Regions from separate parts of the Rhizobium hidalgonense genome, predicted to be linked through region 2. Evidence: riboswitches for the same ligand, from Rfam matches in the RefSeq annotation. Region 2 holds a riboswitch; each other region holds the start of a gene.

Region 1 (5,976 bases), on a different replicon from region 2:
CTAACAGGTCGGGCCGACGCTCGTTTCGACGACTCCACCGCGGCTGGATATTACGAGCAGACCAGCAAAGGAAAGCTCGTCGTTGCTCCGGGAGTCTACGATGTCCTACCTTTGGGCGTCGCCGTCCAGAAAGGCGACAAGGCCTCAGCTGAAATGATGCAGGCAATTTTTCAGGAACTCATCGCCAACGGCAAGTACAAGACCGTCCTCGACAAGTATGGCATGTCGCTCGCGGCGGTCAAAAAATCCCGTATCATCACCTCTGTCGATCAGATTGCCGAATAAGCCCCTTACGAGCGGATGAGCGCCATCCGCTCGCTTTCACCCTCGCTTCGTGACCGAATTCACGAGCAACGGGAGCCGACGGAAACTGCGCCATTTTTTTCACCGAGATCATGCATGAACGCACACGCTTCAACGAGGCACGAGACCTATCTGAACGCGGCCGAACTCGCATTCATCCGCAGCCAATACCCGATCGTCAAAGAATGCATCTATTGGAACAACGCCGCTGTTTCCCCTATATCGATCGGCGTGCGGGATGCGATCGCCCGGCAGGCGACACTCCATGCCACGGACACGTCCGGGATCATGGTGGCAAGCGCGCCGACATGCGACAAAGGACGCAGCCTTGCCGCCAAACTTGTTGGCTCGACTGCGGAACGGATTGCCTACATCCAGAACACCTCGCATGGCCTGTCGCTCGTCGCCTTGGGAATCGATTGGAAGCCTGGTGACAACCTGGTGGTTCCTGAGCTCGAATTTCCCTCAAACTTTCTCATCTGGGAGACGCTTTCCCAGCAAGGTGTGGAAATCCGCACGATGAAGGCGCGCAACGGAGCGCTTGCTCCAGATGATCTTCGTTTCCTGGTCGACAGCAGGACGAAACTGGTCGCAGTGAGCCATGTTCAGTTCTACAGCGGTTTCCGGGTCGATCTCGCCGGATTCTCGCAAATCTGCGCCGATCACGACGCATTGTTGGTCGTCGACGGCACGCAGTCGGTCGGGGTGCTGAGCGTGGACATGGAGGGCGAAGGCGTAGATGTCCTCGTTGTGAGCGCCCATAAATGGATGCTCGGACCAGTCGGAATAGGCTTCGCCGCGTTCTCCGAGAGGGCTTTCGAACGCATCAAGCCGCGCATTGTCGGTTGGTTGAGTGTGAACGACGCCTTCTCCTTTCATCGTGTTCTCGATTTTCTTCCAGACGCCAAGCGGTTCGAACCAGGCACCGAGAACGGCGCAGGCATCTTCGGATTGGCCAAGAGACTTGAAGAGATCGATTCCATCGGCATGGAGAAGATCGAGAGCTATGTTATGGAACTCGGAGCGCGGATTCGGAGGCAGGCTAAATCCGCAGGGTACGAAATCATGAGTGATTGGCCGGAAGAATCCCAGTCGGGCATCATCCTGCTGAAGAATCCAAAGGTGGCCACCAGCGTACTGTTTGCAGACTTGGATGCTGCCGACGTGAAATGCAGCGTCAGGAACGACGCCATCCGTTTTTCGCCTCACTACTACAGCAATGACGATGAGCTCGCGCTGGTCTCCGAGGTCCTACGGGGAGCAACATCCCGAGCCAATGCGTAACCCGCCACTCGCTCGAAGGCGGCACTTCGACAGTGCGCATGCTGCTTTTGCCGCATTCCGGCCAACCAAGATGATTCCGGTGATCCTGGGCAGCAAGAAGTGGCGTCGATACAACGAAATCGATTGTCGATCAGCAGCCATTCGTTCGCAAGAAAGTCTAGCCGATACGGCTTGTGCTAGACCTGCAGGTTCAATAAGAGACCCGAGCCGAACAGCACGCCACTGCGCGGCAGCAACTTGTAATCCGCGATCCTCGCTTCGAGAAACGCTTCTTCGGCCGGTGATTCACAGAACGGCAGGAAGTAGCTCTTCCGATCCGGATCTTCCAATGTCGCCGTCCAACGCCGAGCCTACCAGGCGTCGACCGGAGGGTCCGGCTTCGGATCCACGATGTTGTAAATCGTCGAGGCGAAGAAGGCAGCCAGAAGGAAGAGAAGAGGAACAACGAAACCGCCTGCGAAGCAGATCACCGTGAGAATTGCGCGGATGACGATCATCTTTTGCTGAGCCTTGGCGTTCACGCTGATTCCCCAATGCAATGCCGGCCCCCACCGTTGCTTCGACTGGCCCGCAACAGCAAGTCTGGCAAGGCTCGTGGGCGTGTACAGGTCCCTGTACAGCTCGTTGTTGACCAGTGCCGCCAATCCCATCACAGATTAGTGCGGCAAGAACAACGTGGGACCGGAACAGCGTTTACGAACAGGATTGGCCGCCGCGAATATATGTTCGCTGCTTCCCCTCGAGAATGCCTTTTGATAATTCCGCGCATATGGCGCGCCGCCAGTGTTGCGATTGCTGGAAGAATAAAATCGTGAGATCGCTGATTGATCACCGTGCCACGATGATCGCGACACCAATCGCAGTCGGCAAGCTGTCTCTACACAGCAAGGGCGCGACGAATGACTCAGGCGCTAGCCAATTCATTCGGGCCAGCCAACTAGGCGGAAGCGTCCAGCCCGACTGAGTCTGAAGCCTGGATGGCCCTATAAACCTTAGGGGCGTTGAAGGGCTTCCCACTAAGCGCGTCCTGTACCCGGTGAGTTGCTGCAGGCGCCCTCCTTAGGTCAGCTGCGTACGAGTTCAGCGCGACGCGTGCTTCAGATTTTGCCTAACTCCTAGAGCGGCCGCGGTCCTTCGTATCCTTGAGGCGTCAAAATCCGCGTCGTTCTCAAGAGCTGTCACCTCGGCCACGGTCAGACCGGTGGTTTCTGCGAGGTCGTCCAAAGAATAGCCGCGAGCCTGGCGAGCCTCTGCAAGCAGGGCGCCGATGGATGGGACAGCAGGGGATTTCGCAATCTTCGAGGCCATGTTCATGTCTTTAAGCTTCCTTCTGGCGGCCGGAAAACAAAAGGTTTCTAGTTCCACCGCTACCGACCGCGTCCGGCAGGGGTGGATTTCTCCGATTTCCGCGGGCGCTCTTTTTAGCAGTTTGTGCGATGGAGTACAGGTCTAACGTGGTGAAGGAGTGGACGACCCTTGCCTCCGGGGGTCAACCTTTCCCTGCGATCATCATTGGCGCCCGCTAGTAGAGTGACGTCTTGCTGCAATCGACATTGATCGCCGTAATCGAGTACAGGGCTTGGACTGAAGACGAGCAGCTTCGCGTGCCTTCTTTGAAATCAACATCTATCAGGTTTCCATATGTCGGGATGGAAGCGCCGTCTCAGTCGAACGCTTGCAAATCAGATCGGCGAGCCGACCGAGGATATCATGGACGACATGAATTCGACGCCAGCAAAGGACGGCTCGGGTACATAGGCTTCAACAGGTGTGAACCATCACGGCATCGAAAGATGGTAGGAAAGTAAAATCTTGCTGCCGGTATTCCATTCGTTTGATCGCGGGCTCCACGCACGATAGCCTGTGTGTAACCTGTCCCTACGCCATTGCAGTTGTCGCTTGACAGCTCCCTCGGCAAGCCTCTACCCTTTTTCGCATTCACCAGGGGGGTCCCGGCAAGGGGCTGAGATACTGCTATCGCGCGCAGTGACCCGTTGAACCTGATCCAGTTCATACTGGCGTAGGGACGGTGCAAGCGCTCGAAGGCAGTGGATTCACGCGTCGAATCCGTGCCGGCGTCTTTTCATCATTCCGGCTGAGGACTGGGTCTCCAATCGAAAACTTGGAGCCTCAAACCATGAATATCGCCGCAAAGAATATCACCCCATCCGTCACCACCGGCCCCTTGCCGGCATCCAGGAAGATCTACATTCGGGGGGACGTCCATCCCGACATTTGCGTGCCGATGCGCGAAATCAGCCTGCATCCGACATCGGGCGAGCCGCCCGTCGTCGTCTACGACTCCTCCGGCCCCTATACGATCGAGGGCACCGAGATCCGCATCGAACAAGGGCTGCCCTCACTGCGACGTGACTGGGTTCTCGCCCGCGGCGACGTCGAGGCCTATCAGGGCCGTCATGTCCGTCCCGAAGACAACGGCTTTGCCAGCGGCGAAAGGCTGACGCCCGAATTCCCCGCGCTACGCCAGCCGCTGCGCGCAAAGGACGGCAAGGCCGTCACCCAGTTCGCCTATGCGCGCGCCGGTATCATCACGCCGGAAATGGAGTTCATCGCCATCCGCGAAAATCTCGGCCGCAAAGCGAGGGCCGGAGCCATGGTCCGCAGCGGCGAAAGTTTCGGCGCCCAAATTCCGGACCATGTGACGGCGGAATTCGTCCGGCAGGAAGTGGCGGCGGGTCGGGCGATCATCCCCGCCAACATCAACCATCCGGAAGCCGAACCGATGATCATCGGTCGCAATTTTCTGGTGAAGATCAACGCCAATATCGGCAACTCGGCCGTCACCTCATCGATGGCGGAGGAGGTTGAGAAAATGGTCTGGGCGACCCGCTGGGGCGCTGACACGGTCATGGATCTCTCCACCGGCCGCAACATCCACAACATCCGCGAATGGATCATCCGCAATTCGCCGGTGCCGATCGGTACCGTGCCGCTCTATCAGGCGCTGGAGAAGGTCGAGGGCATTGCCGAGAACCTGACCTGGGAGGTGTATCGTGACACGCTGATCGAACAGGCCGAACAGGGCGTCGACTATTTCACCATCCATGCCGGCGTGCGGCTTCACTACATCCCGCTCACTGTCAACCGCGTCACCGGCATTGTCTCGCGCGGCGGCTCGATCATGGCGAAGTGGTGTCTCCATCATCACCGCGAAAGCTTCCTCTACGAGCATTTCGATGAGATCTGCGACATCTGCCGCGCCTATGACGTCTCCTTCTCGCTCGGCGATGGCCTGCGCCCCGGCTCGATCGCTGACGCGAATGATGCGGCGCAGTTCGCCGAGCTGGAAACACTGGGAGAGCTGACAAAGATCGCATGGGCGAAAGACTGCCAGGTGATGATCGAAGGTCCCGGCCATGTGCCGATGCACAAGATCAAGGAAAACATGGACAAGCAGCTCGCGGTCTGCGGCGAGGCGCCCTTTTATACACTCGGACCGTTAACTACCGATATCGCGCCGGGCTACGACCACATCACGTCCGGCATCGGGGCTGCGATGATCGGCTGGTTCGGCACCGCCATGCTCTGCTACGTGACGCCCAAGGAACATCTCGGCCTGCCGGACCGCAACGACGTGAAGGTAGGTGTCATCACCTACAAGATCGCGGCCCATGCCGCCGATCTCGCCAAGGGGCATCCGGCAGCACAGCTGCGCGATGACGCGCTCTCGCGTGCCCGTTTCGAATTCCGCTGGGAGGATCAGTTCAACCTCTCGCTGGACCCGGAAACCGCCCGCAGCTTCCACGACGAGACGTTGCCGAAGGAAGCCCATAAGGTGGCGCATTTCTGCTCCATGTGCGGCCCGAAATTCTGCTCGATGCGCATCTCGCACGATATCCGCGTCGAAGCGCAGAAGGAGGGTCTGGATGCGATGGCAGCGCGTTATCGCGAGGGCGGCGACCTCTATATGCCGATAGAAACCCTGCAGCATTCGGGCGAATGAGATGCGTGTGCTTGTCAAAGGGGCCGGCGTTGCCGGCCTGACGGTGGCGTATGAACTGCGCGCTCGAGATGCCGAGGTCACCGTGCTGGATCCATATGACGGTTTCCTGCGTGCTGCTTCGTGGCTCGCGGGCGGAATGTTGGCGCCCTGGTGCGAGCGGGAGAGTGCTGATGACGCGGTACTCATGCGCGGTCTCACCGCCGCCGACAAATGGGAGGCAATGGTGCCGGGAGAGGTGCGACGCAACGGAACGCTCGTGGTCGCCTCGGCCCGCGATCTTGGTGAACTGCGACGCTTTGCCTGCCGCACGACGGGTTATGAATGGCTGGAAGAGCCGGCGATTGCGGCGCTGGAACCCTCACTTGGCGGGCGGTTCCGGCACGGGCTGTTCTTTCGCCGCGAAGCCCATCTCGATCCCCGGCGAG
Region 2 (5,976 bases):
CGGTACGATCGGCAGTTGCGAGATCTGCTCGGCGGCGAGCGAGCTCGGATTGGCGAGCGTGAAGCGCACCGTCTGGCCGTCGACGGCCTTGACGTCGGTGATGAAGCTCCAGATGCTGACGAAGTCGAGCGCCGGGAACTTCTTCAGGTAATCATAGGTGAACTTGACGTCGGCTGCCGTCAGCGGCTTGCCGTCGGACCATTTCAGGTTCGGCCGCAGCTTGAAATCGATGCTCTTCAGGTCGTCGGAGAGCTTGAAGCTTTCCGCCAGGCGATAGACCGGCTTGTTGCTGTCGAAGCGGTTGAAAATAACAAGCGGCTCGTAGATGAAGTCGAGCGTCGACTGGCGCGCCGAGGTCTGGTTGAACGGGTTGAAGTTGCGGACCCAGGTGGTCGCCGGTTCGATATTCGCGGTCAGGACCGTCTGCGCCAGGGCAGATCCCGAAAACAGCGTCAGGGCTGCGGCGGCAAGAAGATATTTTTTCATGTTCTATTCCCCTTTTCTTATGCGGTGAAAAATAATCTGCCGGTCAGGAGACCGGCGCGCTTGCAAACATGCTTTCGACCTCGGCGTGGGCGGTGTGGATGTCGATCTTGAGATTACCGAGGCGGGCTTTACCGGCGGCGATGCGCTTCAGCGCGGCTTCTGTCAGCGGCCGGGCGGCCTTGGCGGCGGCTTCGCTTTCGGGGATGTCGCCGTGGCTGTGGAGGGCGATATCGAAGCCGGCGTCGAGCACCTGTCTGACGCGTTCCGGCAGCGTGCCCTGCAGCGATTCCATGAAGATGCAGTCGGAGATCAGCACGCCCTCATAACCCATGTCGTTGCGGATCACGTTGTACATGACAGGCGAGATCGACGCCGGCAGTTCCGCGTCATAGGCCGAGTAGACGACGTGGGCGACCATCGCCCAGGGCGTGTCCTTCAGCGCGACAAAGGGCTTGAAATCGGTGGCGGTGAGCGTCTCGCGGCTGGCATCGACGACCGGCCGCTCCTTATGGGAGTCGAGTGTCGCGCGGCCATGGCCGGGAATGTGTTTCATCACGGGCATGTTGCCGGTCTCGAGCAGGCCGTCGACCACCTCGCGGCCGAGGGCAGCGATGAAATCGGGATCAGGGCCGAAAGAGCGGGCGCCGATGACCGCGCTCGTCGTCTCGAAGACGAGGTCGAGAACGGGCGAGCAGCCACTGGAAAGGCCGAGTTCCGTCATCATCGCGCCCATGGCCTGGGAGGAAAGGCGCAGTGCCTTTTTGCCGAGATCGAAATCGCGGCGGGCAAGTTCGGCAAACTGGCCGAAGCTGCGGAAGAGCGGCCAGGGGCCGGCGTCGAGATGCTGGACGCGGCCGCCCTCCTGGTCGGTGAAGACGGGCGCGTCGTCGCGGCCGACGGCCTCGCGGAAACGTTCGATCAGCCGCTTCGTCTGCTCCGGCTCGCGCTGATTGCGGCGGCCGACGAAGAGGCCGAGCGGATTGGTCTCGCGGAACAGGGCGAATTCATCATCCGAAATGGCAGGGTTCGGCAGGCCGACGAAAAGGGCGAGTGGGGTCGAGGACAATTCTGTAACTCCGGGATCAGATGATCGGCGTGCTTCGCAGCATGCCTTCGTAGATGCCCCTGTCGGGGGCAGGGATGGTGATTGCGCCTGCGGTCTTGGCGTAAAAATCGACCGGGCCGGCATCACCGATGAATGCATAGGCATGGCCGAGCGCCTTCATCGTCTGCAGGCAGGCGGAAAACAGCGCGAGCCCGATACCCCTGCCGCGCATTTCGGGATCGACGCCGGTTGGGCCGAAGAAACCCCGTGCGGTGGTGTCGTAGCAGGCAAAACCAAGCAGCCTGCCGCCTTCGACTGATATCAGGCAGGCAACGGGCTGACGGGAGAAGGCGACGGTGACCTCGCTTGCCCAATTCTGGCTGAAGCGTTCGCGCACCCAGCCGGTGACGAGATGCAGTTCCGGGGGGAGGGCTGGGCGGACAGAGATGCCGGCATCAGCGGCTTTCTGTTTCAGGTCGGCGAGTTCCGTGGAATATAGGCTCACAAGCAGGTCTGGCACCTGTCATCCCTCCTTTTATTCCGTTATTGCGGAATGTATACCCTTTTAATGAGATAGACTTGGCTATCTCGCCGGGCTTGTCAACAGGGATTTTTTGAATGGGGCTGCTGGGCCGATAGGGGAACGCAAAACGGCCCGGGGAGGCCGGGCCGTTCTTGAGCGCAGTCATGATATTTGTGAAGCTGTTAAGAAGGTCGGCTCACTCGCTGTCTTTCCAAAGCGCATGAAAATGCTGCACCGGGCCATGGCCGGAGCCGACGGTGAGGGTTCCGGCGGCGGCGACCGCGGCGGCGAGGTAATCCTTGGCGATGGCGACGGCCTCCTGCACCGGGGCGCCCTTGGCGAGTTCGGCGGCCAGCGCGCTCGACAGAGTGCAGCCGGTGCCATGGGTGTTCTTGGTCGGCACGCGCAAAGCTTCGAACCAGTGCAGACCGCCGGCGGTGGCCAGCACGTCGGGACTCTCGTCGCTGTCGAGATGGCCGCCCTTGACCAGCACCGCGGCGGGGCCGAGCGCACGCAGTTGCTCGGCCTGCGCCGCCATCTCGGCGCGGTCGGTTGCGACCGGCTGATGCAGCAGGGCGGCGGCCTCAGGCAGGTTCGGGGTGAGAAGGGTGGCAAGCGGCAGCAGCCGGCGGGTCAGCACGTCGACCGCTTCGGGCGCGAGCAGGGCGGCGCCGCCCTTGGCAATCATCACCGGGTCGATGACGACAGGGATGGCGCGCCGGTCGGCCGGTGCTGCAGCCAGAGAGGCGGAAAGGGCTGCGGCGACGGCCTCGGCGATGCCGGCATTGGCGATCATGCCGATCTTGACGGCATCGACGCGTACATCGGCAAAGACGGCATTGATCTGGTCGGCGACGAATTGCGGCGGCACCAGATGCACCCCGCTGACACCCTGGGTGTTCTGCGCCGTCAGCGCCGTCAGCACCGCCATGCCGTAGACGCCGCGGGCGGAAAAGGCCTTGAGATCGGCCTGGATGCCGGCGCCGCCCGAGGGGTCGGAGCCGGCGATGGAGAGGACGTTGCGGATCATGCGCGGGCCTTTCGGACTTCTGCGGCGATGCGGCGTGTCGCCGCTTCTGGGTCCGGCGTGCCTGCGATCGCTGAGACCACGGCAAGCCCCTTGGCGCCGGCGGCAAAGACTTCGGCCACATGCTCCGCCTTGAGGCCGCCGATCGCCACCGACGGCACCGGCGAGGCAGTCACCAGCCTCGCCAGACCGTCAAAACCGATCGGCTGCTTGTGGTCGGCCTTGGTCGGCGTCGCAAAGACCGGTCCGACGCCGGTATAATCGACCAGGCTGGGATCGACGGCAGCGGCAAGCGCTTCGGTCTCGACCGACAGGCCAAGGATCATCTCGGGGCCGATCATCCCCCGCGCCGTCAACGCATCCATATCCTCCTGGCCGATATGCAACCCGTCGGCACCGATGGCGATTGCCGCCTCGACATCGTCGTTGACGATCAGCAGGGCGCCGGTGCCATCGAGCGCCTGTTTCAAGGCGCGGCCGGTCTCAACCATCGCGGTGGTACCGGCCCGTTTGTCGCGCAACTGCACCATCGTCGCGCCGCCGGCAACGGCAAGGCGGGCGGTCTCGACCATGCCGATCCCGGCACAGAGTTCGGGATCGAGGACGAGATAGAGCGAAAGATCGAAATGCTTCATGCGGCCGATATCCTTGCTCTGGCGTCGAGTGTTTCGGCGTCGAGCGCGTTGAGCGCATCGAGGAAGCGCCAGGCGAAGGAGCCGGGCCCGGCGGCACCGAGCGCTGCCTCCTCGCCGGCGATGGCGAAGGTTGCAAGCGCTGCGACCGTCGCGCCGAACAGATCGTCCGGTGCGGTCGCAGCAAAGGCGCCGACCAGGCAGGTGAGCGAGCAGCCGAGCGCAGTGACCTGCGGCATCAGGGCCGAGCCGCCCGTTATGCGCACTGCCTGCTGACCGTCGGTGACGAAATCGACAGCGCCGGTCACGGCAACCACTGCCTGCTGCCGCTCAGCCAGCCATCGCGCCGAACCTTCGGCCTGCTCGACCGGGTCGCGGCTGTCGACGCCCTGGCCGCGGCTCTCGCCGCCGGCAAGGGCGATGATCTCCGAAGCATTGCCGCGGATGATCGACGGCTTGAGTGCCAGCAGACTGGCGACCGCATCGCGGCGGAACGCCGTGGCATAATGGGCGACCGGATCGAGCACCCAGGGTTTGCCGGCGGAGGTCGCCGCCTTCGCCGCCGCCCGCATGCCGTCGATCCATTGCGTCGACAGCGTGCCGATATTGATGGTCAGCGCATTGGCGATACCGGCGAATTCGCCGGCTTCCTCGGCCGCATGCACCATCGCCGGCGAGGCGCCGGCGGCCAGGAGAACATTGGCGGCGACATTCATCGCGACGTAATTGGTGATGCACTGAACGAGCGGCGGCTTGTCGCGCATCGCCTTCAGCATGGCTCCTGGCGTGGTCCTGGTCTGCATGTGGCCCCTTTCAGGCGGGGGCGGGCACGGGGCAATTCGTGCGGGCAAAACCGCGACCCCGAGCGACTCCCTCCGCCGGCATTATCCGGTTCAGGTTCGAAGGGTGCTTCTCAGCCCGTCTTCCGACGAACGCCCCTGTCTCTCATCACGTTCTTTTTCGCAGAGAACGGGGCGGATGTCATCTCGAAAATGACAGTCCTGCGGCTGCGCCGCGCGTGAAATCGTTCCCTGCAACTCGGCCTTTCACGAGAGAGGAAGGATCAGCATCGCCGATTCGCGGCTAACATGATTTTCCCGAATGTTATCGGCGGATTCCATTCCGAGCAACGCCGGCATTACCGTTTCGCCATTCGGTTGTGCTCTCTTTTTACGAAAGAACAACAATAGCAACCGGTGGTGCAATGAATTTCTAAAATACATCTCTGTATTTGCGCGCAGTATTGGAAATGATCCCAGCGCCTGGGAACGTCTCTTCTTCAAAATGAGTGCGGCTCATCTTCCGCAAAATCCTATGGATTTCCGATAGCGCGGAATTATTCATCCCGTCCGCCTATGCGCCTGATTTTCAATGAGAACGAGCTGATGGCCAGCTTCGCGTAAGTTGCGTGTCGTCTCCTATGCCTCGCCACTCGGTTTCATTCTAATTTTGGAATCGGCGGGCGATGTCGTCGAGAGTGGGGTCTCGGGCAGACTGGACGGAATCTCCCAGAACGCGAAGTAAATACCTAACGCAAACTTTACCGTGCTGACACGTTAAGGTTGACCGAGGTGCGGATTGTAGCGATATGACTGGCCACGTGAATAAAATCTTCCTGAAGTTGCATTTTAAATGAGATACTTTTCGAAAAGCGGCATGAAGCGGGGCCTCCGGACGATCGCCCCGGCTTTGATATATATTGTTTGTGCCAATCCGTCTTTTGCGCAGTCTGCCGTTCCAGCGGATCAAGAACAGGTGCAGGCGCCGGCCCAATCGGCGCCGACAATAAGATCACAGAAATTCGACGACTGGTATTATCGCTGCACCGGTGCTGAAGGCACCGAGGCCTGCGAGGTCGCACAGGTCGCGCAAGTCGCCAAGGACGGCAAGCCGGTCAATATCCTGACGCTGGCGATTTCAGCATTGCCGGCCGGCTCCCAAGGCAAGGCCGACAAGGGCAAGCCGCCGCTGGTGCTGACTGCCCTTCTGCCGCTCAACGTCTTCCTGCCCTCGGGCCTGTCGATCAAGGCGGACGGCAAGCCCGTCGCCAGGCTCGATTACCGAAACTGCAACCAGACCGGATGCTGGGCGCAGTTGGCGCTGGATACCAAGACGGCCGCGGCGCTGAAAAAGGGCGCGAGTGCCGAAGGGCTGGTGCGGCTGATGAACGGCCAGGACGTCAATATCCGTTTCTCGCTGAAAGGGCTGAAACCGGCCCTCGACGAACTCCAGTCCATCGCCGCGAAGTAGCCGAATTTCACCC
Region 3 (5,976 bases), on a different replicon from region 2:
CTGGAACCCGGAGGGATAGGCCGACGTCCACAGCGACAGATCCTTGCCGCCGAGATGGGCGGCGGCGGACCAGGCCGCCTTGCGCTTCTTCTCGTCGCCGGAGACCTGCTTGGTGACATAGATGCCCCAGCCGAGATAGGCCATGTTGGGCGCTTCGTTATACTTGTCTTCCCATTGCCCGGTCTTGCGGTTGTAGACCCGGTTCGAGCCGCGGTTGATACCGAAGCCCACCACATCGCCAACGACCGAGGTGTCCGAGGTGCGCGCGCCGGAGCCGACGTCGCCCCACCACATCAGCATTGCGCCGGTGCCTGCCAGGAACTGCGAGAAGGCCGTGGTGCCGGGATCGGCATTGATCTGATCGGCCGGATAGGCCTTTGCCGCGATCAGATCCAAGACGTCCTGGATCGCCTGGACCCATGCAGGGTTATTGACCAGCGGCTTCATGTTTTCAGGATCGAACAGCCAGGCCGGGTCGCCAGGATATTTGGCATAGGCCGTCGCGCGGTTCTCGATGAAATAGAAGCCGAAACCACCCCAGCCCTTGAGCGGGTCGAGATAGCCGTAGGCCGGCTGACTGGTCAGCGGATCGGTCTTGCCGATCAGCGCCTTGGAGGCGGCGTTGACCTCCTGCCAGGTCTTCGGCGGCTCGGCCATGCCGCTGATCGAGCCTTCGCCGAAATAATCCTTGCGATAGGCGAAGGTGTGGCAGTCGCCGTCGATCGTCACGCGATAGGTCTTGCCGTCCCAGGTGCCGACCGGTGGCTTCAGGTAGCTCACCAGGTCGTCGGCCTCGATCTGCTTTGCAACCCAGTCGGGCATCTCATCCAGAAGCCCTCGCCCGGCCGTATCGCCTTCGAAGGGTGCGCCCATTTCCAGAATGTCGAAATCGACCGTGCCGGTCGCGATCGACTGCTGAAGGCGGGCGTTGTAGTCCGCCTGTGCAAGGTCGATCCAGTTGATCTTGGCGCCGGTATAGGCTTCCCACGGCTTCAGGAAGCCGCGGAACAGGAAGTTGTGCAGGTTCTGATTGTTGAGCCCCATGAAGGTCAGCTCGACACCGGCGAATTCGCCCTGCTTGACGTTGGCCTTGGTTGGGCCGAGGCAGAGCTCGCCGACCTTCTGCCAGTCTGCATCCGTTGGGGAGCCCTTGCCGACGCCGGGAATCTGCAGGATCTGGGCGCGCAGATCATCGGCAGCGAACGCCATGCCGGGAAGTCCGCCCATCGCGCCCGATAGACCAAGCAGTGCCGCGACGCTTGCCGTTCCGCGCAGGACATCGCGGCGGCTTGCCTGACTGCGCATCAATGCATCGTATATTTCAACTTTCATGCTTTCCTCCTCCACGTTTGTGCGCTGCCGCCAGCCGGTCTTTCCGGATTGGCTCCGGTCCGATTTTGGGACTGGTCTCGCGCAGAACTATTTGGTAACAAGAAATGAAACGTTTCATATTCTTGTTGAAAACCGCTCCTCTCGGCCTCGGCAGCGAGAATTAGACGGCAAGCGGGAAATGTCAATAACAAATGAAACGTTTCATGGAGGAGGTCTGACGGTATTTCAGGCAGGGGCCGAGGGCGATTTCGCCGAGCCTGATGCCTTGGAATATTGTCGAGAAAACATTGCTCTTGGGACTGCCCAGGGGTGGCAGGAAGGCGATTGGGAGGCACATGGCTGAAGTCAATGTTTCAGGGGCGCGGAAGGCATATGGCGCCGTAAATATTCTGCATGGCGTCGATATCGACATTCGCGACGGCGAATTTGTGGTGCTGGTCGGCCCATCCGGTTGCGGCAAATCGACGTTGTTGCGCATGGTCGCGGGGCTCGAAAGCATCACCGGCGGCACCATCTCGATCGGCGGAAAGATCGTCAACAATCTGCCGCCGAAGGATCGCGACATCGCGATGGTCTTTCAAAGTTATGCGCTTTATCCACACAAGACCGTTGCCGAAAACATGGTCTTTGCGCTCCGTCTGCAGAAGCAGCCGGCCGATATCATCAAGCAGCGGCTGCAGGCGGCGGCCGAAACGCTTGACCTCGTACCCTATCTCGACCGCTATCCGCGCCAGCTTTCGGGTGGGCAGCGCCAGCGCGTGGCAATGGGACGAGCGATCGTCAGATCGCCGCAAGTCTTCCTGTTCGACGAACCCTTGTCGAACCTCGACGCCAAGCTGCGCGTGCAGATGCGCAAGGAGATCAAGGAACTGCACCAGCGGCTGAGAACCACGACGATCTATGTCACCCATGACCAAGTCGAAGCGATGACCATGGCCGACAAGATCGTCGTGATGCAGGGCGGCAAGGTCGAACAGATCGGCACTCCCCTCGAACTCTACGATCGTCCCCGCAATACATTCGTGGCAGCCTTTATCGGCTCGCCGTCGATGAATCTGCTGAAAGGCCGCTACAAGGCCGACGGTGCGATCTTTGTCACCGAGACCGGCGACGAGATTGCGCTCGGTTTCACCCCGCAGGCGACCGACGGACAGGCCGTGCTGCTCGGCGTGCGGCCCGAACACCTGTCGCTCAGCCAAAGCGGCCTCGACACGACCGTGAACGTCACCGAACCCACCGGCCATGAGACGATGGTCTTCCTGCGCTACGGGTCCGGCGAGCTTGTCGCGGTGCTTTCCGACCGTCACGATTTTGTGCCGGGGCAGGTCGCGACGATTACTGCCCGACCAGGAAAGCTTCATCTATTCGATGGGGAATCGGGTAAGACGTTGCGGCCGGATTGACCGCCCAAAAAACCACTGAGACCCCAATCGCCGCCGGGTGGAAATTCAGGGCGAGGTCAGGTCAATTTTCAGCTCTAAAACCAATTGTTCAAAGTGGAATAGCGGGTGACGGGCCTTGCATTCTTCCGCTCCCCCTCATGACAGGCCAATACAGCCCTAACCGCTACGCGCTCGATTTGGAGTAGAGGCCAAGATTGCCGCCGACGGCGAATCCGCAGCGCTGATAAAATTTCGACAAGGCACCGTCTCGCTGCGAGACCAACCAGACGCTGTTGCATCCTTCGGCCTTTGCTGCTTCAAAAACGGCCGACAGGAGCGCGGTCCCTATTCCCCTACCCTGCGCTTCAGGCAGCACCGAAAGCTCATCAAGATAAATGACCGGACCCGCATGGCGCCGCTGTCGTATACCCAATGCAATCCCCAGCACCTTGCCTCCGTCGATGGCCGCAAGGGCGATGGATCTGGGCGTTTCAAGCACGGTTTTGACATTTTCAACCGCCGCTTCAAGCGACCAATTCTCGTTCCATGGCGGTCCCGAATAGGCACCGACCAGTACAGCGGCGGCGCCATTGAGATGTTCTAGCGCAAGACGTTCAATCCGAAACGACATAAATCCACCTGACGTTGAGTGAAACGACATTTGCCGCAGTTCGACCGGTAACGCAACAGGCCCCGAGACGGAGGTTATAATCGGAACGCGAAGTTGTAAGCTTGACACAATCAGCGACCGCGCTTTACGGTTGTCGGCATTCACCAGGGGGGTCCCGCAAGGGGCTGAGATACTGCTGGACAATACGGCTTTGCCTGTTGTGGCGCAGTGACCCGTTGAACCTGATCCAGTTCATACTGGCGTAGGGACGGTGCAAGCGCTCGAAGGCGTCGGATTCACGCGTGGAATCCATGCCGGCGTCTTTTCATCATTCCGGCTGATTGACTGGGTCTCCAACTGCAATTGGAGCCTCAAAACCATGACCATTGCCGCAAACAATCTCACCCCGACCGTCACCACCGGCCCGCTGCCGGCATCGCAGAAGATCTATATCCCGGGAGATATCCACAGCGATATCCGCGTGCCGATGCGCGAAATCAGCGTCCACCCGACCGCGGGCGAACCGCCTGTCGTCGTCTATGACTCCTCCGGTCCGTACACGATCGAAGGCGCCGACATCCACATCGATCAGGGCCTGCCCCCCCTGCGCCGCGACTGGGTGCTGGCCCGAGGCGATGTCGAACCCTATGACGGCCGCCATGTCCGCCCCGAAGACAACGGCTTCGTCAGCGCCGACCGGTTGACGCCGGAATTCCCAGGGCGGCGCCGGCCGCTGCGGGCCAGGGACGGCAAGGCCGTCACCCAGCTCGCCTATGCGCGGGCCGGCATCATCACACCGGAGATGGAGTTCATCGCCATTCGCGAGAATCTTGGCCGCAGGGCCAGCACCGACGCGCTGGTGCGCGACGGCGAAAGCTTCGGCGCCGATATTCCGGATCATGTGACGCCGGAATTCGTTCGCCGGGAAGTCGCCGCCGGCCGGGCGATCATCCCGGCCAATATCAACCACCCCGAAAGCGAACCGATGATCATCGGCCGGAATTTTCTGGTGAAGATCAACGCCAATATCGGCAACTCCGCGGTCACCTCCTCGATGGCCGAAGAAGTCGAGAAGATGGTCTGGGCGGCCCGCTGGGGCGCCGATACGGTCATGGATCTGTCGACCGGCCGCAACATCCACAATATCCGCGAATGGATCATCCGCAATTCGCCGCTGCCGATCGGCACGGTGCCGCTCTATCAGGCGCTGGAAAAGGTCGGCGGCATTGCCGAGGACCTTACCTGGGAGGTCTATCGCGATACGCTGATCGAACAGGCCGAACAGGGCGTCGACTATTTCACCATCCATGCCGGCGTGCGGCTGCACTACATCCCGCTCACCGTCAATCGCGTGACCGGCATCGTCTCACGCGGCGGTTCGATCATGGCCAAGTGGTGCCTGCATCATCACCGCGAAAGCTTCCTCTATGAGCATTTTGAGGAGATCTGCGACATCTGCCGGGCCTATGACGTCTCCTTCTCGCTCGGCGACGGTCTTCGCCCCGGCTCGATCGCCGATGCCAACGATGCGGCGCAATTTGCCGAACTCGAAACGCTCGGCGAGCTGACGAAGATCGCCTGGGCCAAAGACTGCCAGGTAATGATCGAGGGGCCCGGTCATGTGCCGATGCACAAGATCAAGGAAAATATGGACAAGCAGCTTGCCGTTTGCGGCGAGGCGCCCTTCTACACGCTGGGGCCTCTCACCACCGATATCGCGCCCGGTTATGATCATATTACCTCCGGCATCGGTGCGGCGATGATCGGCTGGTTCGGCACGGCCATGCTCTGCTACGTCACGCCGAAAGAGCATCTTGGACTGCCCGATCGCAAGGATGTGAAGACCGGTGTCATCACCTACAAGATCGCCGCCCATGCGGCCGACCTTGCCAAGGGGCACCCGGCCGCCCGCCTGCGCGACGACGCGCTGTCGCGGGCGCGCTTCGAATTTCGTTGGGAAGACCAGTTCAACCTGTCGCTCGATCCCGAAACCGCCCGCAGCTTCCATGACGAGACCCTGCCGAAAGAAGCGCACAAGGTGGCGCATTTCTGTTCGATGTGCGGCCCGAAATTCTGCTCGATGCGCATATCGCATGACATCCGCGCCGAAGCGCAAAAGGAGGGGCTGGACGCGATGGCGGCGAAATACCGCGAGGGCGGCGATCTCTATATGCCGATCGATACCCACACGCAGGGCGCAGACTGAAATGCGTGTTCTTGTTAGAGGGGCCGGCGTCGCCGGCCTCACCGTCGCCCGCGAACTGCATGCCCGCGGTGCTGATGTCACGGTCTTCGACCCGCAGCCGAACTTCGCTCATGCGGCTTCCTGGCTCGCCGGCGGCATGCTGGCGCCCTGGTGCGAGCGGGAAAGTGCCGATGAGGCCGTGCTGACACGCGGCCTCGATGCCGCCGATCGATGGGAAGCGATCCTGCCCGGCAACGTCGTCCGCAATGGCACGCTCGTCGTCGCCTCGACGCGCGACCACGGCGAACTGAAGCGGTTTGCAAGCCGCACGACCGGTTATCAATGGGTTGAAGAGCAGGATATTGCGACACTCGAACCCATGCTCGCCGGCCGTTTCAGGCACGGCCTGTTCTTCCCACGCGAAGCGCATCTGGACCCTCGTGAGGCGCTGCGCAGCTTGAAAGAGC
Region 4 (5,976 bases), on a different replicon from region 2:
GGCAAAGGGAAGAATTTCGACATCGAGGCCAGCCGCGGCATAAAAGCCCTTCGCCTTGGCGACATAGATGCCGATATGGTTGGTGTTGGGCGTCCAGTCGAGTGCGATGCGAGCCTTTGCGGGCGCCGACTGGGCGAAGGCAGGCCGGCCGACAAGGCTTGCCGCGATGGCGGCGAAGATCGTCTGGCGACGGGTGAGAAGCAGCATTGTGACCTCCTCAGGTCTCTCGAGCATGGTGCCGAAATGCGTGAGCTGTTTTCGGCATCATGCTCTAACTCTTTAAATTCGAACAGGATTCCGATTTTAGGCCGATCGGCCTAAAATCATCCTGTTCCAGCGGATGAAGCAGGGTTTGCAGGATTTCGGTTTCGATCGCCTGGGCCGCCGGCGAGCCGAGATCGGCAAGGCTTCTCGGGCGGGGCAGGGGAACGCGGAATTCACGGATGATACGCGCCGGGCGGGCCGAAAGCACGTAGATGCGGTCCGAGAGGAACACGGCCTCGCGAACATCATGGGTGATCAGCAGCGCCGTCCAGCGGTGTTCCGTCCACATGCCCTGCAGCCATTCCTGGATCTGCGTGCGCGTCAGCGCGTCGAGCGCGCCGAACGGTTCGTCGAGCAGCAGCATGTCCTGGGTCTGGACGACGGTGCGCAGCAGGGCGGCGCGCTGGCGCATGCCGCCTGACAGTTCGGAGGGATAATGGTGTTCGAAGCCGGCAAGACCGAAGCTTTCGAACAGGGGCGCCACAACATTGCGGGCAGCCCGTCGGCCCATGCCCCGCACCTCGAGGCCAAGTGCCGCATTGTCGATGATCCGGCGCCAGGGCATCAGCGCATCGCGCTGTGGCATGAAGGCGAAGGCATGCGGTGCCTGTTCCAGTGGCGTGCCGTTGAAAAGCAGTGCGCCGGAATCGGGACGAAGTGCCTGCGTCAGCAGTCGCAGCACCGTCGATTTTCCGGAGCCGGACGGGCCGACGATCGAGACGAATTCGCCGTCTGCGACGTTGAGCGAAATATCGCCCAGCACCTGCATGCCGTCGAAGGATTTCGAGATATTGCGCAGTTCAACCATTCTGTCGCTCATCGGCGCCGCTCCCCGGATGGTTGCCAGGGCATCAGCAGGCGCTGGATCAATAGCGTCAGCCCGAACAGGCAGAGGGTGAGCACGGCGCTGACGAGGACGGCGGCGAGCACGAGATCGGGACGGAAATTGTTCTTGGCGTTGAGAATGTAGATGCCGAGGCCGCGGGCGGCGCCGGCATATTCGGCAAATATCGCGCCGACGACGGCATAGGTGATCGAGATCCTCAGGCCGGCGAAGAAATAGGGCAGCGCGGAGGGAAGCCGTGCCAGGCGGAAAATGCGCCAGCGGCTCGCCTTCATCGAATGCAGCAATTCGGCGATGTCGCGGTCGGTCGATTCATAGCCCTGCAGCAGGGCGACGAGCAGCGGGAAGAAGGTAACGAGCGCCACCAGCAGAATCTTCGGTAGGAGGCCGAAACCGAACCAGAGGACGACGAGCGGTGCGATCGCCACTAGCGGCAGGGTCTGGCTGGCGATGAAGATCGGCAGCAATGCCCGGCGCATGAAGGGCATGAAATCCATCAGGATCGATGCGACGAAGGCGAAGGCCAGCGACAGCGCGAAGCCGCCGAGTGTGGCGCCGAGCGTCGGCCAGGTATTTGCGATCAACGCCTCGCGGTTCAGCCAGCCCTGGGTGACGATGCGCGAAGGCGCCGGCAGGATGGACGGTTTGATCCCGGAAAGATCGACATAGAGTTCCCATGCCGCCAAAAAGGCGCAGCCTGCGAGCAAGGCGGGTATGCCCCGGGTGAGAGCGGCGCCGAGCGCGGCGAGGCGGGAAGGTTGCGACGGTGTCATCAGCGCTCGATTTCAGGATATATGGTCGGTCTCGATGCGCAGCCGGTCGCGATAGGGATCGGGCGCCGTGACGGCATCGCGGATGATGCCGACGAAATTGCCGGACATCGGATAGAGTGACACTTGTGCGCCTGAGACCATCTGAACCTCGCTCCGCTGGCATTACCCAGATCAGCTTTGAAGGGTCCAGAGGTTTGCGCCTCACATCTCAGCCCCGGCGATACGGAGCTCCCCTGTTATTTCGGCGGAAACTATCACCCGGCTTTTCTTCCGGCAACCGCAAAATTGCCAACCGGTCCGCGTGGTCGGAAGGGACCCAATGTCAGGGAAACACCCGAGCGGGATCCCGCTCGGGTGGTCCTCGGCGGTCCCGTACCTGCCGGGAACGGGACGACAGCTTGCTGCCTCAGGCGGCAATATCGGCATAAGGTGCGAGCGCCCGATTGGGCTTTACGATTGCTGGAGCAAGAGATATAAAACCTCAACCAATATTGAGGTCAAGAGGCAATGGATAGGATTCCTGCAACTCCGCTCGGCAAGCTGCTGACGGTCGGCGAGGTGGCGGAACGCAGCGGCATTGCGGTCTCGGCGCTGCATTTTTACGAGACCAGGGGGTTGGTCTCGAGCATTCGCACCCGCGGCAACCAGCGCCGTTATGGGCGTGATGTGCTTCGCCGGCTCGGGATCATCAAGGTGGCGCAGCGGGTTGGCATTCCGCTTGCCGAAATCCAGGCGGCGTTCGAATCTCTGCCGCAGGGGCGCACGCCGACGGCCGCCGATTGGCAGACGCTGTCGGCGCGCTGGAAGGACGATCTCGACGCGCGAATAAGCCGGCTCAGCCTGCTGCGCGACCGCCTGACCGGCTGCATCGGCTGCGGTTGCCTGTCGGTCGATAGCTGTCCGCTGCGCAATCCCGGCGACCGGCTCGGCAAGGAAGGGCCGGGGGCGCGGCTGCTGGAGACCGAAAGCTAAGCAAGGGGTTTAGACGAGCTCCCGCGGAAAGATCGATACGCTCCTTTCTTTCGGCCGGCGCGCTCATATGTTAAGGGCGAGTGCTGCAACCGGCGGCACTGGCCGCTAGAACAGGATGATTTTAGGCCGTGTCGGCCTCAAATCTGAATCCTGTTCCAAATTCTAGAGCCAGAGCATGACGTCGTCCGAAAACCGCTCACACTTTTCGGCGTCATGCTCTAAGAGGACGGCTTCGTGTTTCATCCCAGACTGTTCGAAAATCGCAATGTCGTCGTCACCGGCGCCGGCCGCGGCATCGGCCTCGAAGTCGCTCGGCAGTTCCTGGATTGCGGTGCCAAGGTGATCGTCCATACCGGGCGCAAGCCGGGGCGGGACCTGCCGGATTTCCTGCTGACGGCTGAATCGGAAAGACGGGCGCTGCTGCTGCATGCCGATTTCTCCGCCGCCGGCGGGGCGGCGCAATTTGCCGAAGATGTTCTCGGTTTCTTCGACAGGGTCGATGTGCTCGTCAACAATGCCGGCACCATGCTTGGCCGTTTTCCCGCTGCCACGCTGACCGACGCGGAGTACGAGGCGGTCATACGGTTGAACCAGACGTCGGTGGTGGCGCTGACGCGCGCATTGCTGCCGGCATTGAAGGCGGCCGAGGGTGCTGCCGTCGTCAACACCGTATCGATCTCGGCGCTGACCGGCGGCAGCCCCGGCTCCTCGATCTATTCGGCCTCGAAAGCCTTCGTTGCGACCTATTCCAAGGCGCTTGCCCGCGAGCTTGCCCCGGATGGCATCCGCGTCAACTGCGTCTCGCCGGGAACGATCGAGACGGATTTCCACGAGCGCTATTCCTCCCGAGAAAAGCTGGAGCAAACCCGGAAATCCATCCCCCTGCAGCGGCTCGGCACGGCGGAGGATTGCGCTCCCGCCTATCTGTTCCTGGCGGCTCCCTTACTATCGGGATACATTACCGGCCAGGTGATCGAGATCAATGGCGGACAGCTTATCTGCTGATTTGTTTGGACCTTTTTTGGCATTTCATCGCTATTGACCAATTCGCTTGTGCGAATATGCTATTGTGCTGATTGACTACACTTTCTCCCTTCCGAGATATCGAATGCCGTTGCCTAAACCGGAGCCGGGGATGACCGGCCAGGACTTGCACATACTCGCTGGAAAAGCCCATGAAGCGAGCGATCTGCTGAAGGCTTTGGCGCATCACACCCGCCTTCTGATCCTCTGCATACTGGCGAAACAGGAGCGGACGGTCGGTGAAATCGAAAATATTCTCGGCATACAGCAGGCGATGGTTTCGCAGCAGCTTGCGCGTTTGAGGCTCGAAGGCCTGGTCAATACGCGCCGCCAGGGCAGGCTGGTTTATTACAGTATCGGCAATGTCAGCGTGCTTGCCTTCCTCGAATCACTGTTCGAGCTTTTTCCGATTGTCGAAAGCTATTGAAACCCGCCGCGCAAAAGTGAGCGGCGGTTTTGAGATAACGACACGCGAAAAAACATTTAAAAGTGCGACAAGCGAATCTGAAAGATCGCGACGCGCTTCAGCGACCGCCCTTGCGGAGCACGGCTGCTACGTCGAAGATGAGGCCGGACGCGAAATGTCGCGGGAGACCGGATGATCGACAAGCTGGAATTCTTCATCACCCTCGCCAATGAAAAGCATTTCGGCCGCGCCGCCGAGGAGTGCGGGATCTCGCAACCAACGCTGTCGGCCGCCATCCGGCAGCTCGAAGATCAATTGGGGGTCATGCTGGTGCAGCGCGGCTCGCGGTTCCAGGGGCTGACGCCGGAGGGGCAGCGCGTGCTGGAATGGGCCCGGCGCATCGTCGGCGATGCCCGAACCATGCGCGAGGAAATGCGCGCCGCCCGCCGCGGCCTTTCCGGCCACATTCGCCTTGCCGCCATTCCGACGGCGCTCGCCATGCTTTCGCGCATCACCACGCCCTTTCAGGAACGGCATCCCGGCGTCACCTTTTCGATCGTCTCGCGCAATTCGCTGCAGGTGCTGAGCATGCTGGAAAACCTCGAAATCGATGCCGGCATCACCTATCTCGAAAACGAGCCGCTCGGCCGTGTCACCAGCGTTCCGCTCTATGCCGAGCGCTATCATCTGATCACCGCTGCAGGCAGCCCGCTGTCCGATCGCGACAATGTGACCTGGAAGGAAGTCGGTGATCTTCGGCTTTGTCTATTGACCGCCGACATGCAGAACCGCCGCATCATCAACCGGCATCTGACGGAAGCGGGCGCCACGGTCCATCCGACGCTCGAGTCCAATTCGATGATCGTGCTGTTTTCGCATGTCAGGACCGGACGCTGGGCGAGCATCATGCCGCGCAACGTCGCGAAATCCTTTGGTTTTCCGGTGGAAATCCGGATGATCCCGATCGTCGAGCCGGAGGCGCATCATCTGGTCGGCCTTGTCGCGCCTTATCGCGAGCCCTTCACGCCGCTCGTCTCGGCCTTGCTGCATGAAGCCAGAGTGCTCGTTCGAGATGAAGAACTTTGATAGGAAAAACCTATCAACCGACGTGATAGCGTTATTGATCGCTAGCGGCTTCCCTGAGATGCTGCCCACGGAATAGCACTTGGGCTGGGGAGGCCGCCATTCCGCAACGAGCAAGCCGTCGGGAGGGCTGCCTTATGACCATTCATATCGCCGAAGGCGATATCACAGCGCGCACTCGTGCCATCATCGCCGATCTTCGCTTCCGCGAAGGGCCGCTGCTTCCCATTCTGCACGAAGTTCAGGAAGAATTCGGCTATGTGCCGCCGGAAGCTCTCCCTGTGATTGCCGAAGAATTGAACCTCTCCCGTGCCGAGGTCCATGGCGTGGTGACTTTCTATCACGATTACCGCGACCACCCGCCCGGCCGGCATGTGCTGAAGCTCTGTCGTGCCGAGGCCTGCCAGTCGATGGGCGGCGATGCGGTGGCCGAGCGCGTCAAGGCGCTGCTCGGCATCGACTTTCACCAGACGACGCTCGACGGCAGCGTGACGCTGGAGCCGGTCTACTGTCTCGGGCTCTGCGCCTGCGCTCCGTCGGCGATGCTCGACGGCGAGGTCTATGGCCGGATCGACGAGCAGCTGGCGGCCGAACTCGTTACGGAGGCCCGC

The links. Region 2 has a riboswitch for thiamine pyrophosphate ahead of thiM (hydroxyethylthiazole kinase). Riboswitches for the same ligand answer to the same signal wherever they lie in the genome.
Region 1: it holds a riboswitch for thiamine pyrophosphate, as region 2 does, so the genes downstream of both, thiC (phosphomethylpyrimidine synthase ThiC) here and thiM (hydroxyethylthiazole kinase) in region 2, are expected to answer to the same signal.
Region 3: it holds a riboswitch for thiamine pyrophosphate, as region 2 does, so the genes downstream of both, thiC (phosphomethylpyrimidine synthase ThiC) here and thiM (hydroxyethylthiazole kinase) in region 2, are expected to answer to the same signal.
Region 4: it holds a riboswitch for thiamine pyrophosphate, as region 2 does, so the genes downstream of both, FFM81_RS01490 (YkoF family thiamine/hydroxymethylpyrimidine-binding protein) here and thiM (hydroxyethylthiazole kinase) in region 2, are expected to answer to the same signal.

Annotation. Positions count from the first base shown of each region.
Region 1 is NZ_CP054030.1:44,694-50,669, forward strand. Features, by position in the region: gene FFM81_RS31385 (ABC transporter substrate-binding protein) at 1-285, shown strand, start outside; gene FFM81_RS31390 (aminotransferase class V-fold PLP-dependent enzyme) at 400-1,587, shown strand; gene FFM81_RS31395 (hypothetical protein) at 1,764-1,916, opposite strand; gene FFM81_RS31400 (hypothetical protein) at 1,938-2,231, opposite strand; gene FFM81_RS31405 (helix-turn-helix domain-containing protein) at 2,668-2,901, opposite strand; TPP riboswitch at 3,521-3,632, shown strand; gene thiC (phosphomethylpyrimidine synthase ThiC) at 3,725-5,551, shown strand; gene thiO (glycine oxidase ThiO) at 5,553-5,976, shown strand, end outside.
Region 2 is NZ_CP054029.1:94,298-100,273, forward strand. Features, by position in the region: gene FFM81_RS29305 (ABC transporter substrate-binding protein) at 1-486, opposite strand, end outside; gene FFM81_RS29310 (glycoside hydrolase family 3 N-terminal domain-containing protein) at 530-1,552, opposite strand; gene FFM81_RS29315 (GNAT family N-acetyltransferase) at 1,569-2,051, opposite strand; gene thiD (bifunctional hydroxymethylpyrimidine kinase/phosphomethylpyrimidine kinase) at 2,251-3,084, opposite strand; gene thiE (thiamine phosphate synthase) at 3,081-3,716, opposite strand; gene thiM (hydroxyethylthiazole kinase) at 3,713-4,516, opposite strand; TPP riboswitch at 4,567-4,663, opposite strand; gene FFM81_RS29335 (invasion associated locus B family protein) at 5,346-5,963, shown strand.
Region 3 is NZ_CP054028.1:1,437,291-1,443,266, forward strand. Features, by position in the region: gene FFM81_RS28060 (extracellular solute-binding protein) at 1-1,332, opposite strand, end outside; gene FFM81_RS28065 (hypothetical protein) at 1,424-1,675, shown strand; gene FFM81_RS28070 (ABC transporter ATP-binding protein) at 1,668-2,735, shown strand; gene FFM81_RS28075 (GNAT family N-acetyltransferase) at 2,899-3,345, opposite strand; TPP riboswitch at 3,481-3,611, shown strand; gene thiC (phosphomethylpyrimidine synthase ThiC) at 3,704-5,530, shown strand; gene thiO (glycine oxidase ThiO) at 5,532-5,976, shown strand, end outside.
Region 4 is NZ_CP054027.1:316,382-322,357, forward strand. Features, by position in the region: gene FFM81_RS01475 (ABC transporter substrate-binding protein) at 1-207, opposite strand, end outside; gene FFM81_RS01480 (ABC transporter ATP-binding protein) at 272-1,084, opposite strand; gene FFM81_RS01485 (ABC transporter permease) at 1,081-1,881, opposite strand; partial or broken gene FFM81_RS01490 (YkoF family thiamine/hydroxymethylpyrimidine-binding protein) at 1,897-2,022, opposite strand; TPP riboswitch at 2,013-2,126, opposite strand; gene soxR (redox-sensitive transcriptional activator SoxR) at 2,389-2,853, shown strand; gene FFM81_RS01500 (SDR family NAD(P)-dependent oxidoreductase) at 3,088-3,858, shown strand; gene FFM81_RS01505 (ArsR/SmtB family transcription factor) at 3,962-4,303, shown strand; gene FFM81_RS01510 (LysR family transcriptional regulator) at 4,475-5,368, shown strand; gene FFM81_RS01515 (formate dehydrogenase subunit gamma) at 5,503-5,976, shown strand, end outside.